One region of the Roseobacter sp. TSBP12 genome, then DNA from elsewhere that is predicted to be linked to it. Evidence: riboswitches for the same ligand, from Rfam matches in the RefSeq annotation. Region 1 holds a riboswitch; the other holds the start of a gene.
The links. Region 1 has a riboswitch for thiamine pyrophosphate ahead of thiB (thiamine ABC transporter substrate binding subunit). Riboswitches for the same ligand answer to the same signal wherever they lie in the genome.
Positions count from the first base shown of each region.

Region 1 (8,170 bases):
CCGCAGCCAACCCGGCCGAAAAGCCCACAGGCCCGCGCAACCTGGGCCACAGCACAAGCCGCACGCGGGTCCATCCCGTCAGCCCAAGACTGTCAGACAAGCGCCCATAGGTCCGCTCCGTTGTCGCCAAAGCGGGCCCAATCGCGCGCAAGATAAACGGCAAGGACATCACCGCATTGACCAAAGCAGTGATGAACAAAGCCCAATCCGCCGGATCGGCCACAGCAAAAAGCACAATGTAAAGCCCTGTGCCCATGACCAGTGGCGAGGCTGCGATGGCCGTCATACCAACACCTTCCAACCATCGCCACCGTAGCGCCGAGAGACTAAGAGACAGGGACAAGATGATCGCCAATGCGGCCGATCCAAGGGCCGTCACAAGGGAACGCAGGGCCGCAGACCAAACGGAGATGGGCAGATCAAACACCCCATATGCGCCACGCAGGACGATGGCCAGAAGCGGTAGGAGCAAGAAGAGACTGACCATCATGATCCAAAACAAATCCACCCCCCGTGCGCTCAACTTATGAACATCGAACCGCTGCACAGGGCGATCCAAACCAGCCCCTCCCACCTGGGGAACCCGAAATTTCAGCGATACAAAGGCAGCAACCGCACAGATCACCACTTGGATCAGCGCCAAAAGTGAGGCTTTACCGAGGTTGAAATCATAGCGAAACGCTTCGTAGATCGCGAGTTCAACGGTGGTGGCTTTGGGTCCCCCACCAAAGGTCAGGGCGACGGCGAAGGAGGTGGTGCAAATCAGAAAAATGACGGCAAACGCGCCGGGCACAATCTCTTTGAGCATCGGTCCTTCGATGTGGCGAAACATGTCGCGCGGAGCGAAATTAAGCGAGGCCGCAAGGCGGAACCTCTCGGACGGGATAGCGCCCCAACCCTGAAGCAACAACCGTGTTGCAAGTGGCAAATTAAAGAACACATGCGCAAGGATCACACCATGGAATCCGTAGATCGAAACAGGCTCTAATCCAGCCCAACTGAGCACAATCGAGATAAATCCCGTTTTGCCAAACACCGCCGTTAATCCGAGAATGGCGACAATCGTCGGCAAGATAAATGGTGCGCCCAAGAGGGTGATCAAAAGGCGACGCCCAGGGAAATCACGCCGCGCTAAGCCGCGTGCGACCGGAACCGCCAAGACCACCGACAGGCCCGCAGAGATCAGTGCCTGAACAACGGTGAAACGGACCGCCATCCAGTCAAATTGCGACAGTGTTGAAAAGCTTTCAGCCCGAAGCGCAACAACGCCCAGAGTGCCAAGGCTCAAGGCGGCGACCAAAGCCGCCGCTATGAGCCCCGGCCAAAGTCTTATTGCGAAAACGCGGTGCGCCATTCGGCAATCGCCTTGTCCCGCAACGCATCCGCTTCATTTTCATCAAGGAAAATGGCCTTTTCCGGGTAGTTCAATTCAGAGAATGCCTCGGGCCATTGATCACGCGGCAAAGCGGCGGGGTAGGACCAATTGGCCGTCGGAATGATGTTTTGAAACGTCGGTGAGAGGATGAAGGCCATGAACGCATCCGCAAGCTCCGGCTGATCGGTGCCTTTCAGTTTTGCGGCGAGTTCGACCATGAAATAGTGGCCTTCGTCAAACAGCGCGGCGGATTTCGTTTCATCTTCTTCAGCAATGATGTGATATGCGGGTGAGGTCGTGTAGGAGAGAACCATGTCCACCTCGCCATCGGTAAACAGGCCGTAGGCTTCGGACCAGCCCTTAGTCACTGTCGTGACTTTCGGCGCCAATTTTGCCCATTCCGCTTCGGCGTCGTCCCCAAACACCTCTTTGCCCCACAGCACCAAAGCCAGCCCCGAGATCGACGTGCGCGGATCTTGGATTGCGATGGACCAATCTTCAGTCGAATTCACCAAGTCATGGAAGGACGCGGGCGGATTTTTAATCTTGGTGTTGTCATAGACAAAGGCCGTATAGCTCCAGTTGAACGGCAAGAACGTGTCGTCCGTCCACTCAAGCGGCAGGGTCAACGGCGACAGGTCCAGCCCATGCGGCACAAAAAGCCCGGTTTCACGTGCCTTCTTGGTCACATCTGAATTGAACCCGATAACCACATCCGCCTTGGTCCGTTCGCCTTCCAACAGAATACGCGGCAACACATCACCTGTGACATATTCAATCTCACAGTCACATTCGGCCTCAAACGCCGCCTTGATCGCCGGGCCCGGACCCCACTCAGAGGCAAAATAATCGGGGGCATAGATGGTCAGAGGGTCTGCGTGAGCCGCCGAGGCCGCAACCAGTGCCGCAAGTGTAAATCCATATTTCATGGCTCGCTCCATTCAAAAATGGGCGAAGAAAAAGGTGGCGAATGGTGATCGCTAATACCTTCCCTCCGCCGGTGTTAGCCGGTTCAGGTTCAACGGGTCCGCTTTCGCATCTCAGCCGTGTTGCACACGGGCACCCCGAGGTGTCCGTGACGCTATTGCCCCTTTGAAGGAAGTTCAAGCCCCTCCTACAGTGCGGGAGAGACCGGTTGGTTCAGGATGTGCTTTATGAGCGCCATAGAATGATTTCCCTTGATTGCTCAAACAAGTGACATCGGGTAAAGCAGGGGAAACCTGAGGAGCACCCGATGAGCATGAACACATTCGGACATCTTTTTCGTTTCACGACATGGGGTGAAAGCCACGGTCCGGCGCTTGGCGCGACGGTGGATGGTTGCCCTCCGGGTATCGAAATCAATGAGGCGATGCTTCAGGTCTGGCTTGATAAACGCAAGCCGGGAACATCGAAATACACCACTCAGCGGCGCGAACCGGACCAAGTGGAAATCCTGTCTGGAGTGTTTGAGGGTAAGACCACGGGTACGCCGATCCAATTGATGATCCGCAACACCGATCAGCGCTCAAAGGATTATGGTGAGATCGCGCAAGCCTTTCGTCCGGGCCATGCCGATATCACCTATTTCCAAAAATATGGCATCCGCGATTATCGCGGGGGCGGCCGCTCCAGTGCGCGCGAAACCGCGGCGCGTGTGGCCGCTGGCGGTATTGCACGCGCGGTTTTGGCCGAATTGGTGCCGGGCCTTGAGATCAAGGGCTACATGACCCAGATCGGCCCGCATGGGATCGAAGGCGAACGCGATTTCTCTGAGATCGACAACAACCCGTTTTGGGTGCCCTCCGCCAAAACCGCCGAAAACTGGGCCGCCTATCTGACTGGCATTCGAAAAAGCGGGTCCTCTATTGGAGCCATTATCGAGGTGGTCGCGAAAGGCGCGCCAGCCGGGCTTGGAGCGCCGATTTATGCCAAGTTAGACACGGATTTGGCCGCGGCGATGATGTCGATCAACGCGGTGAAAGGTGTCGAAATTGGCGAAGGTATGAATGCCGCCTGTCTGTCTGGTGAAGAAAACGCCGATGAGATGCGGATGGGGCCAAATGGGCCTGAGTTTGGGTCTAATCATGCGGGTGGCATTCTCGGTGGGATTTCGACCGGGCAAGACCTTGTTGTGCGGTTTGCGGTGAAACCCACCTCTTCGATCCTCACGTCGCGCAAAACGATCAATCAGGCGGGCGAAAACACCGACCTGATCACAAAGGGGCGTCATGACCCCTGTGTCGGTATCCGCGCTGTGCCTGTGGGCGAGGCAATGATGGCTTGCGTCATCTTGGATCACCTGCTGCTGCATCGTGGTCAAGTTGGCGAAGGGTTGCGAGGTAGATTTGGGGCCAAATAAGACCCCAATCATGCCTTAGACATCTGAACCGCTAAAATGCCCGCCATGATGGTCAAAACGCCGTAAATGTCCCATTGGCTGACATGTTCGCCCAGCAACAGCGCCGCGATCGCGACGCCAAAAAACGGGTTGAGAAAGTGGAAGGCTGCGGATTTGACGGTTCCAATGCGCTCAACCAGTTTGAACCAAATCCAAGTGGCCATGAGCCCCGGAACGAAGGTTGTATAGAGCATCGCCCAGACCAATTTGGCGGACATGGTGAGCTCATATGTGTCAATCGCCGGGGATAGCACAGCAAGCACAATCGATCCGATCAGACTTTGCACACCAACCACCATCAAAACATTGCCTCCGGCATTCGTCGACCGCACAGCCAGCGTCGCAATCGCAAGCGCGACAGTGCCGACACTACACATGGCAATCCCCACAAGATCACTGCCACTCGACAAGCGCGTGCTCATGATGATCAACACCCCCATGAACCCCAACACGAGGCCAAAGATCGCCATAGGTTTAGGAGTTTCGCGCAGGATTAGGGTTGAAAGCAAAGCCACGACAAGCGGCATGGATGAGGCAAGAACCGCCGCAAGGGAGGCCTCAACCGTCCGCATCGCCAAAAAATACAGGCCCAGATAGGCAACGTTTTGGCACAGACCAAAGAGGACGATGCTTTTCCATTGTGTACGGGTAAAATTCCACGATTGACCAAGCAGTTTGGCCAGCGCCACCCCCGCCAAACCAGAAAGGGCAAACCGCACAGACAAGGCCGCAAGCGCTGGCGCATCTGCAACGATAATCCGAGCCGATGTGAAGGCCGAGGACCACATCAGCACGAAGGCCAACCCCATTACGATCGCTCTGATATCCATATCATGCCCCCAAACGAAGAAGGGCCGCGACTGTGCGCGACCCCTCCCAGAAATAACTCAATCGACCGATTAGCCGTTTACGCTGTCTTTCAACGCTTTGGCGATGGTCATTTTCACAACCTTGTCGGCGTCTTTCGGCATCTGGTCACCCGTTTGCGGGTTGCGGACCATGCGTGCAGGACGTTCACGGCAATAAATTTTGCCAACACCCGGAAGGGTCACAGCGCCACCGCCGGAAACTTCTTTGGTGATGAGCGCAGTGATTGCATCAAGAGCAGCCCCTGCAGATTTTTTGTCGGAGCCCATCTCTTCGGCGAGAGCAGCAACGAGTTGGGTCTTGGTCATCGGTTTCGACATGTCTGTATCTCCTCGTAGTCCCCCATGCAGTAGAGGGTTATTGCGCATTTCTAAGCGAATATTGAGGGGCCGCACAACGCCTAGTGTAACAGAGCGGTATGTTTTCGCGCATTTTGGGTGAAAAAACCTCCCTTAAAGGAAAGCGGTCTCCTCAAATGACCGCAATTTGCGGCTGTGAATGCGCTCGATCGGCATTTCACGGAGGATTTCCATCGAACGAATGCCGATCAAAAGATGCCTCGCAACCTGTGATTTGTAGAAATCAGAGGCCATACCGGGTAACTTTAGCTCACCATGAAGCGGCTTATCAGACACGCAAAGCAACGTGCCATAGGGCACCCGGAACCGGAATCCGTTGGCGGCAATGGTGGCAGATTCCATATCAAGGGCGATGGCCCGCGACTGACTGAGACGCTGAACCGGTCCGGATTGATCGCGCAATTCCCAGTTGCGGTTGTCAATCGTCGCCACCGTGCCGGTGCGCATGATCCGCTTTAACTCGTAGCCCTCCAATTTGGTCACCTGTTCGACAGCGGTTTCCAAAGAGGTCTGAATTTCCGCCAAGGCTGGGATCGGCACCCAGACCGGCAGGTCCGCATCCAGCACATGATCTTCACGCAGATAGGCGTGCGCCAAAACGAAATCACCCAGCCGCTGAGAATTGCGAAGACCGGCGCAATGTCCGACCATGATCCAGGCATGAGGCCGCAGCACCGCGATATGATCGGTTGCGGTTTTGGCATTCGACGGACCCACGCCGATATTGACCAAAGTGATCCCCGACCCATCCGCACGCTTCAAATGATAGGTCGGCATTTGCGGCGTTTTGGTCGTGGGCGGAATCTCCGTCTCGGCATCAAAAATCTCGACATTCCCGGTTGAGACGAAACTTGTGTAACCGCTGTTCGGATCGGCCAGGACCTGACGGGCATAGGCCTCAAATTCCGAGACATAGAATTGATAGTTGGTGAACAACACATGGTTCTGAAAATGGCTCGCATCCGTCGCAGTATAATGGGACAGACGGGCCAGTGAGTAATCAATCCGCTGCGCCGTAAAGGGCGCAAGCGCGGCCGAGCCGTCCTCATGCAGAAAGCCAAACCCGTTGACGATATCGTCATGGGTGGTGGTCAAATCCGGCACATCAAATACATCGCGCAGCGGGTAGGACATGACTCCCTCTTGCGGGACGGTCACGGATTCGTCGTTGGCGACAGCAAAATGCACCGGCATCGGCGTGTCAGAGATGCCAATTTCGACGCTTACACCATGATTGCGCACGATCTGTTTGATTTGTTGGGTGAGGTAATTGCGAAACAAATCCGGGCGCGTGATCGTTGTGGAATACATCCCCGGCTTGGCGACATGCCCAAACGACAAGCGGCTGTCCATTGCGGCATAGGAGGTCGTCACAACGCGGATTTCGGGATAACAGGCCCGGTAGCGCGCGGTGGGTGCCTGCCCGCTGGCCACTTGGGAGAACTTTTCCGCTAAAAACGATGTGGCCTCGAAATAGAGTTCTTCGAGGAAAGCGACCGCTGCCGCCGGATCGGTAAAATTGCGCGGCGCGATTAAGGGCGGTGTCTCAAGGGCGAGGCTTTTGCTTGTCGTATTCACTCTTATATCCTCTTACGGTAAGACGGTCCCTCATTACTCTTGGGGTCCGTTTTGTCGAATGCTGAGAAATCAGCCTTGCTGTCCAATTGAGACCAAGTGGGCGACGGGCGCAAGGCCCAGAGATGTGACCTGAGATCAGACACGAGAGGCCAACAATGACCCAACCGCACCTGTTTTCCTTCGGCCATGGCTATAGCGCCCAGGCTCTTGCGCGCCGTCTTTTGTCCCAAGGCTGGGCAATCACAGGTACAACCCGTAGCGCAGACAGAGCACAAGAATTTGACAGCGCAGGCGTGACCCCACTGGTGCTCGGACAAGACCCGATTTCGTCACAACTGTCCCAAGCCACACATCTTTTGGTATCCGCCGCGCCCGGCCCTGACGGTGACCCGATGTTGCACCATTATCGAGAAGCCTTGGTGGAAGCTGCACCACATTTGACGTGGGTTGGGTATCTGTCGACCACCGGCGTTTACGGTGATCACGGGGGGAATTGGGTGACAGAGGACACGGCCCTCACCCCCGCCACAAAACGCGGGATCGCTCGGGTCGAAGCCGAGGCCGCTTGGCAGTCTTTTGCGCGGGATTTGGGTCTTAATCTGTCGATTTTCCGCCTTGCTGGCATTTATGGCCCCGGACGTGGTCCGTTTGCCAAAGTCCGCTCCGGCACAGCGCGTCGGATCATCAAACAAGGCCAAATTTTTTCACGCATCCATGTGGAAGACATCGCTCAAGTGCTTGAGGCCGCGATTCATCGACCCGAACTTAGCGGAATTTACAATGTCTGCGATGATCTGCCCGTGCCACCAGAAGATGTGATCGGCTATGCAGCCGAACTTTTGGGTCTGCCTTTGCCACCACAAGAAGATTTTGAAACCGCCGACATGACGCCGATGGCCCGTAGCTTTTATGCCGAGAGCAAAAAAGTCAGCAATGAAAAGATGAAGCGAGATTTGGACGTGAAACTGATCTATCCCGATTACAAAACGGGTCTAAAGGCGCTTTTGGCGCAGGATCAGTGACTGTTTTGCCAGTTCCGGCGATGGTCGAACACCGTCACCGCATAAAGGATGACGCCTGCAAATGTAAGCACGGCACCGACATAGCCTGACGAGGGAAACCCATAGCCTTTGGCAATAAAGAGGGAGGCTGCGAAAGGCCCCAGAGCATTGGCAGCATTAAAAGCCGCGTGATGCAAAGACGCAGCAAGCGATTGCGCGTCGCGTGCCACATCCATCAATCGGGTCTGGAGCAGGATCGGATACCCGTTCGCGATGCCCAAGGCGAGCACCAGAACCGCCATCGCATAGGCCCGATCAGCGATCATCGGATAGATCAACAGCAACGCGATGTTGATGAACAAGGTGGCAAAGACCGAGACATTGAGCGCTCGATCTGCCGCCCACCCGGCCAAAAGCGCGCCAATTGTCATCCCTGCACCCATCAGAGCGAGATAGAGTGGAATGCTGCCCTCGGTGACATGGGTCACGTCGATAAGCGTTGAGGTCAGATAGGTATAAAAGGCAAAAAAGCCACCAAATCCAATGGCTCCGCTCAACAGCGTCAAAAGTACCTGGCGGTTCTTAAGTGCGTCCAGCTCACTCAACGCAC
Region 1 covers NZ_PYIB01000028.1:100,398-108,567, forward strand. The annotation lists gene C8029_RS08815 (thiamine/thiamine pyrophosphate ABC transporter permease ThiP) at 1-1,354, opposite strand, end outside; gene thiB (thiamine ABC transporter substrate binding subunit) at 1,330-2,304, opposite strand; TPP riboswitch at 2,348-2,452, opposite strand; gene aroC (chorismate synthase) at 2,610-3,716, shown strand; gene C8029_RS08830 (DMT family transporter) at 3,725-4,585, opposite strand; gene C8029_RS08835 (HU family DNA-binding protein) at 4,655-4,942, opposite strand; gene C8029_RS08840 (AMP nucleosidase) at 5,075-6,559, opposite strand; gene C8029_RS08845 (SDR family oxidoreductase) at 6,715-7,581, shown strand; gene C8029_RS08850 (MFS transporter) at 7,575-8,170, opposite strand, start outside.

Region 2 (8,170 bases), on a different contig from region 1:
GTCTCTTGCTTTACAATAGGGCCGCTCGGGAAACCGGGAGGCCCGTCCCGTGCTTTAAAACGTATGGGCTCAAACTATATGTTCCACTTTAAAGGGAGGAAACCATGGACGGAAACAATCAGCATCGCGCGGGCAAATGTCCGGTTATGCACGGCGCCACCAATGCTTCGGGGCAAGGCAACCGGGACTGGTGGCCCAATCAGCTCAATCTGCGGATTTTGCACCAACATACCCCGGCTTCGAACCCGATGGGGCCGGATTTCAACTATGCCGAAGCGTTTCAAAAACTTGACCTGAAAGCGGTCAAGGCCGATCTGACCGCCCTGATGACCGACAGCAAAGACTGGTGGCCTGCGGATTACGGTCACTACGGCCCGTTTTTCATCCGTATGGCGTGGCATTCTGCCGGCACCTATCGGACCGCTGACGGGCGTGGCGGGGCCTCAACGGGCACTCAACGTTTTGCGCCGCTGAACAGTTGGCCGGACAACGGCAACCTTGATAAGGCCCGCCGTCTGCTATGGCCAATCAAGGAAAAATACGGCAACGCATTGTCTTGGGCCGATCTGATGATCCTGGCCGGAAACGTCGCGATCGAAAGCATGAACGGCAAGACCTTTGGCTTTGGCGGCGGTCGCCAAGACGTGTGGGAACCCGAAGAAGACATCTATTGGGGCTCGGAAACCGAATGGTTGGGCGACAAGCGCTACTCGGGCGACCGCGATTTGGAAAATCCGTTGGCCGCCGTGCAAATGGGTCTGATTTACGTCAATCCCGAAGGTCCGAACGGCACGCCTGATCCGATTGCCTCGGGCCGTGACATCCGCGAAACCTTTGCGCGGATGGCGATGAACGACGAGGAAACGGTTGCTTTGGTGGCGGGCGGCCACACGTTCGGTAAGGCACATGGGGCCGGTGATCCCGCGCTCGTGGGGGCGGAACCTGAGGCGGCCCCGCTGCAAGAGATGGGCTTTGGCTGGAAAAACACGCATGCGTCCGGCAAAGGCGTGGACACCACCACCTCGGGCATCGAAGGCCCTTGGACCGCGAACCCGATCCAGTGGGACAATGGCTATTTCGACCTGCTGTTCGGTTATGAGTGGGAACTGACCAAAAGCCCGGCTGGCGCGCATATCTGGCATGCCAAGGACCTGTCTGAGGGTGATCACGCGCCGCAGGTTGACGGTTCGGGTACGACGGTTCCGGTCATGATGACAACCGCCGATATGGCGATGCGGATGGACCCGATTTATGGGCCGATCTCGAAACGGTTCCATGAGGACCCCGAAGCCTTCGCCGAAGCCTTTGCGCGCGCCTGGTTCAAACTGACCCACCGCGACATGGGACCGAAAGCACTCTACCTTGGGGACGAGGTTCCCGCCGAAGATTTGATCTGGCAAGACCCGATCCCGACGGCAGATCATCCCCTGATCACGGATGCAGATGCCGCCGCCCTCAAGGCGGAAATCCTGTCCTCGGGTGTTTCGGTGTCGGATCTGGTCTTTGTTGCCTGGGCCTCGGCCTCGACATTCCGTGGCTCTGATAAACGCGGCGGTGCCAACGGGGCGCGTGTCCGACTGGCTCCGCAAAAGGATTGGGAGGCGAATGATCCCGCCCGTCTGGCCAAGGTGCTGGACAGGTTGAGCGCGATCCAAACCGCCTTTAACGGTCAGCAAAGCGACGGGAAAAAAGTCTCCTTGGCGGATTTGATCGTGTTGGGCGGCAATGCGGCCATTGAAAAGGCGGCCAAAGACGGCGGGACGGTCATTGCGGTGCCCTTTACGCCGGGTCGCACGGATGCCTCGGCTGAACAAACGGATGCAGACTCCTTTGCGCCGATGGAACCTGTCGCAGATGGATTCCGCAACTACGAGAAAGCCGCCTATACCTATCCGGCCGAAGCACTTTTGGTGGATAAGGCACAGCTTTTGACCCTTAGCGCGCCGGAAATGACCGTCTTGGTTGGCGGGATGCGGGCACTGGCAGCCAATCAAGGTGGATCGGAGCACGGCGTTTTGACCAAACGCCCCGGCACGCTCAGCAACGATTTCTTCGTCAACATTTTGGACATGGACACCGAATGGGTGCCGGTCGATGACTCCGAAACGCTTTTCGAAGGGCGTGACCGGGCGTCGGGGGCGAAGAAATGGAGCGCGACGCGCGTTGATCTGGCGTTCGGATCGAATTCGCAATTGCGGGCTTTGTCCGAGGTCTATGGCAGCCGCGCAAATGCGCAAGGCTTTGTGAAAGACTTCGTTGCGGCATGGGTCAAAGTGATGGATGCGGACCGTTTCGATCTGCGTTGATCGGAGTTGAATAAGAATGCCAAAGGCCGGATTTCGGCCTTTGGCAGACCTCGGTCTTGGCCTTTCCTGCGTCGGAAATGCGCCTTTGGCACAGGCCACCCCGTGTTCTCGTCCGTATCTGCGGAGAAAACGTTGTTCAGTTTTTGCACACTCATGCTCTGAAAGCCGGGAAATGACGTGTTTTGCAGAAGACTGCATCCATCTGATCCGTGGCGTCTTTTTCCAAAATTCGACGGGTTTCAGCCGTTTTTACCACGAAACCGATGATGTGTTCCGCTGGACGAGGCCGGTCTTTTCTCTTGGAGAGACGAGACAACTGCTGCTAATCTTTTAATCAGGGAGGAACTGAAATTGGATATTTTCTCGAAGAGGGAAGGTCCACGCGCGGAAGATGTGAAGGCGAAACGCCTGATCTCTGAAAATATGCCCGTGATCCGCAAACTCGCAGACCAGCTCAGCGGCGGTGGCTACACCCGTATGCGCCAGCAAGAGGCGAAACGGCGGGAGCCGCCCAAGCTCGACGGGCTGATGATCTATGATCTCAAAGCCTCTGTGCGCAATGATGTTGCCGACCCCTACGTAAAAGTCAGCCTGAACAACCGCGTTGTGTTGGCGGACAAATCCAGCGGGTTGCAGATTCAGATGCTGGGCGAAATTCGTGGCAATTTCATGTCTAAAAAACTGGTTCTTGCGACCAAGGAAAATGGATTCCTCTCCCCGTTGGATGACGATCTTTACGCCCTGCTGAAACATTTGGAAGGCGTTGAGATCACGCGTGACTTTACCGAGAAAGATCTGGCGAATGAGCTTGAGATTGTGTTGGACCTGAAAAGCACATGAGGAAAACGGCGCTTTTTGAATCATCAGCTATGAGAAAGGAAGGCGTGTCCCCTCATCATGACCCGTTCAAGTTATTACAACATGCAAAATGACAAGGCTGCGGGGCTGATATGCGGTTCCGATTATTCGGAACAGCATACCCGCGAGGCGTGGGAACGCTTTGTGTCCTCTGGTCAAAATACTGAGACCCGACCTGACACTGTGCGCGAGGAAATCCTTGCCTCGTGGCGACGCAGCCGGGAACTCGGGGTCAATGCCGGTGGGCAGGCGTCGCGCAAGATCATTGACGAGAACGGGGTGTTCCTGCGTCAGGAGCGCAACGCCGCTTTGCGCAAGGCGGCATCAGCCGCCTTTAAGCGTCTCGAACCCTATCTGAAAGAAGCCAAGACGATCCTGATCCTCGCGGATGATCAGGGCGTCATCATCGACGCCATTGGGGACGAGTTGATCCTGGACGAGGGTCAGGGCATCCATCTTGAGATCGGCGGGGATTGGAATGAACAAACCATCGGGACCAACGGGATCGGCACCGCGCTGAAGACGGGAAAGCCCGCCTATGTGCATGCTGCCGAGCATTTCGTAGAAGGTGTGCAGGCCTGGACCTGTGCGGGGGCCCCAATCCGCGATCCGTTTACCCAAGAGATTATCGGGGTCGTTGATTTGTCTGGCCCGCCCCAGATTTTCCGCCAACACAATATTGCTCTGGTGTTGGCCTCGGCGCGTGAAATTGAGATTGCCCTCGCGGAGCAGCAGCAAGAAGAGCGCGCCATGTTGCTCGAAGCCTTCATGATGTCCGAATACAGTCGGGTGGATCGCGGTGTGATCCTGTTGGATAAGAACGGTCACGTTCTGTTTCGGCGTGGGGTGGATGAAAAAACCTTGTTGCGGTCCAAGGAGTTAGAAGTCGGTCACAAGCTTTTGCCAAAGCTGTTGGAACTCTCAGACAGAGAGATCACGAACCTGCTGCCCCTGAGCCTTGAGACGGACGGTGTCGAGCGGCTGAAGCTGGAAGGCGTCTATCGTGGTGCGGCGTTGTTTTTGAAAAATAAGAACAATTCGACCCGTATACCTGCGTCGTGTACGATCAAACCGCGCAGCAATGTGAACGAGGCTGAGATCCAGATTATCGGCAGTTCGCCCAAGATGGTCGATGCGATCGAATTGGCCGAGCGAGTGGCGCAAGCCAATGTTTCCGTGCTGATCCATGGGGAAACCGGCGTCGGCAAAGAGCTGTTCGCGCGGTTGATCCATAGCCGCTTGCCGCGTGAAAAAGCCCCCTATGTACCGGTGAACTGCGCGGCGATTTCCGGCGAACTGATCGGGGCCGAACTCTTTGGCTATGAGGACGGGGCCTTCACCGGGGCGGTGCGTGGCGGACGCGCGGGCAAGTTTGAATTGGCCGATGGCGGCGTGCTGTGTCTTGATGAAATCGGGGACATGCCGATCGAATTGCAACCCTATCTGCTGCGGGCGCTTGAACAACGTGCGATCTATCGAGTCGGCGGCAGTCAACGCCGTCCGGTTGACGTCCGGCTGGTGGCGATGACGAACCGCGACCTGCGGCAAGAGATCGAAAAAGGCAATTTCCGGCGTGACCTGTTTTATCGCGTGGGCGTGGTGACCATCGAAGTCCCGCCCCTGCGGGATCGTGCGAATGACGTGCTTGAACTGGTCGCTCATTTTTCGCAAAGCTATGCCAAGGAAACCGGACGCCCGCCGATGACCTTCTCCGACGAGGTGATCAAACGGCTTATGGCCTATCAATGGCCGGGCAATGTGCGTGAATTGCGCAACGTGGTGCAGCGTGTTTACCTGATCAAGACAGATGATCTTGTGCGCCTGAGGGACTTACCGCCCGAATTGCAGGACGATTTCGCCAGTTGCGAAGAAGATCCACTACCAAACATTCTCAAAGGCCATTCCGGCGATCTCGAAAGCATTGAGGCCTCGGCCATCCGCCAGACGATGATTTCGGAGAATGGCAACCTGACGCGGGTTGCGGCGGTTCTGGGGATTTCTCGCCCGACGCTTTATCGCAAGATGAAGCAGTACCATATTCGCAAGGCGCTCTCTTCCGACGCCTAAGAGTTTTGCAACATGCAAAGCAGTCACTCCAAATGAGGACGCACCCGCTTGCGAACCCCGGCTTTTCGTTGTTGGATCAGTCGTATATTCAATGAGATAGCCCAGAAAATCTGTTGCCCGCATCAGCGGGTGACAGGCGCGTGTGCAAGCCGGTCTACGCCTTCGCCGTAACTTATCGGTTGACAGGACGCCACGGCATTTCGTTAATACCACTACGTCAGGGGAGTCCCGCCCAAGGGACTGAGAGGCTGATTGACGGCGGAAACCCCGCCCGAGGTGACGCGACCCTTAGAACCTGACCCAGTTGATGCTGGCGTAGGAAGACCGAAGGGCAATTCCGTACACCTCTGTCACGAGGGCGGTCCTTTCGGGCCGCTTGGCCCATTTGCGTTTGGCGCATGGGCGGTGGTCCATGTCTGCTACCCGTTTCACTTGGGTCTCATCGTTATGAGGAGACCGAAATGAAAGACACGATCCCAACAATCACCACAGGCGCTTTGCCTGCCTCACAAAAAATCTATGTTCATGGCCAGACCCATGAGCTGCGCGTGCCCCTGCGCGAGATTTCGGTGACGGGCGAGGCGCCATTGCGAGTCTATGACAGCTCCGGCCCCTATACTGACCCCGCAGCGCAGATCGAGATTTCCGAAGGGTTGGCCGATGTGCGCGGTGGCTGGCTTCAGGCGCGCGGCGACATCGAACAATATGAGGGGCGGGTGATCACAGATGCCGACAACGGCTTTGCGACCGGCGCGCGATTGACGCCCGCTTTCCCGAAACAGCGCGATCCGCTGCGCGCTGTTGGCAACCGGGCCGTGACGCAGCTTGCCTATGCCAAAGCCGGGGTGATCACGCCGGAAATGGAATTCGTCGCCATTCGTGAAAATGAAGGCCGGATGGCGGCCTATACCCGCGATGGCGATCCGATGGGGGCGGAACTGCCTGACCTCGTCACGCCGGAATTTGTCCGCCAGGAAATCGCCGAAGGCCGCGCGATCATTCCCGCCAACATCAACCACCGCGAATTGGAACCGATGATCATCGGCCGCAATTTCAAGGTCAAGATCAACGCCAATATCGGCAATTCCGCCGTCACTTCCTCGATGGAGGAAGAGGTAGAGAAAATGGTTTGGGCGATCCGGTGGGGCGCGGATACGGTGATGGATCTCTCCACCGGGCGCAACATTCACAACATTCGTGACTGGATCATCCGCAATGCGCCGGTGCCCATCGGCACTGTGCCGCTCTATCAGGCGTTGGAAAAGGTCAACGGCATTGCTGAGGACCTGACATGGGAGGTGTTCCGCGACACGCTCATTGAACAGGCCGAACAGGGCGTCGATTATTTCACCATCCATGCAGGCGTCCGACTGCACATGATCCCGATGACCGCCAAGCGGGTGACCGGGATTGTGTCGCGTGGTGGGTCGATCATGGCGAAATGGTGCATGCATCATCACCGCGAAAGTTTCCTCTACGAGCATTTCGACGAGATTTGCGACATCTGCCGCCGCTATGACGTGTCATTCTCTTTGGGCGATGGTTTGCGCCCCGGCTCCATTGCCGATGCCAATGACGAGGCACAATTTGCCGAATTGCGCACGCTTGGCGAGCTGACGAAAATCGCTTGGGCCAAGGATTGTCAGGTGATGATCGAAGGGCCTGGCCATGTGCCGATGCACAAGATCAAAGCCAATATGGACGAACAGCTCAAACATTGCCACGAAGCGCCGTTTTACACGCTCGGGCCACTGACGACCGACATCGCGCCGGGCTATGATCATATCACCTCCGCCATCGGTGCGGCGATGATCGGCTGGTTCGGCACGGCGATGCTATGCTATGTGACGCCCAAGGAACACCTTGGCCTGCCGGACCGAGACGATGTCAAAACCGGGGTCATCACCTACAAACTCGCCGCCCATGCCGCCGATCTGGCCAAGGGGCATCCGGGCGCGCAATTGCGTGACGACGCGCTGTCTCGGGCGCGGTTCGAATTTCGCTGGGAAGATCAGTTCAACCTTGGCCTTGATCCCGACACGGCGCGCGAGATGCATGACGAAACCATGCCAAAAGAGGCGCATAAAGTGGCGCATTTCTGTTCCATGTGTGGGCCGAAATTCTGTTCGATGCGGATTTCCCATGACATTCGCGCCGAGGCCGAAAAGCAGGATGGCATGGCGGCTATGGCCGCAAAATTCCGCGAGGGTGGCGAACTTTACCTGCCGACAGACGACAGCGCGAAGGAACCGGCGGAATGATTTCAGTTCTGGGATCAGGCGTGGTGGGGTTGTGCGTTGCCACCGCGCTGCATGAGGCGGGGCATGAAATCGAAGTGATCGCGCCCGAACACAGCCCGCCCCCCGCCTCCTGGCTGGCGGGGGGGATGCTTGCGCCCTATTGCGAGGGCGAAAGCGCGCCCGAGGTGATCGTCGCGCGCGGACAATCGGCGGTGGATTGGTGGGCGGCCCATGTCCCTGATGTGACGCGGCGCGGGACGCTTGTGCTCGCCGCTCCGCGTGATGCGGGGGAATTGGATCGCTTTGCGCGTGCAACACGCGGGCATGGCTGGGTGACGCCCGATGCATTGGAACCCGCAATATCTGGACGATTTGCGCGCGGGCTTTTCTTTGCAGCCGAGGCGCATCTCGACCCCCGTGCTGCGCTCACGGCCTTGCGCATGCGGCTTTTGGCGGCGGGGGTGGCGTTTCGCGACGGTCCCGCGCGCGGGCGCGTGGTGGATTGCACAGGGATTGCGGCCCGCGCGGCTCTGTCCGATCTGCGCGCGGTGCGTGGCGAGATGTTGGAACTGCACGCCCCCGATGTGACACTCACCCGGTCGATCCGCCTGCTGCATCCGCGCTTTCCGGTCTATATCGTGCCACGCGGCGCGGGGCGGTACATGGTCGGGGCGACGATGGTCGAAAGCGATGATGCGG
Region 2 covers NZ_PYIB01000060.1:71,885-80,054, forward strand. The annotation lists gene katG (catalase/peroxidase HPI) at 105-2,306, shown strand; gene C8029_RS17805 (hypothetical protein) at 2,658-3,146, shown strand; gene C8029_RS17810 (sigma-54-dependent Fis family transcriptional regulator) at 3,204-5,231, shown strand; TPP riboswitch at 5,441-5,570, shown strand; gene thiC (phosphomethylpyrimidine synthase ThiC) at 5,693-7,492, shown strand; partial or broken gene C8029_RS17820 (FAD-dependent oxidoreductase) at 7,489-8,170, shown strand, end outside.
Region 2: it holds a riboswitch for thiamine pyrophosphate, as region 1 does, so the genes downstream of both, thiC (phosphomethylpyrimidine synthase ThiC) here and thiB (thiamine ABC transporter substrate binding subunit) in region 1, are expected to answer to the same signal.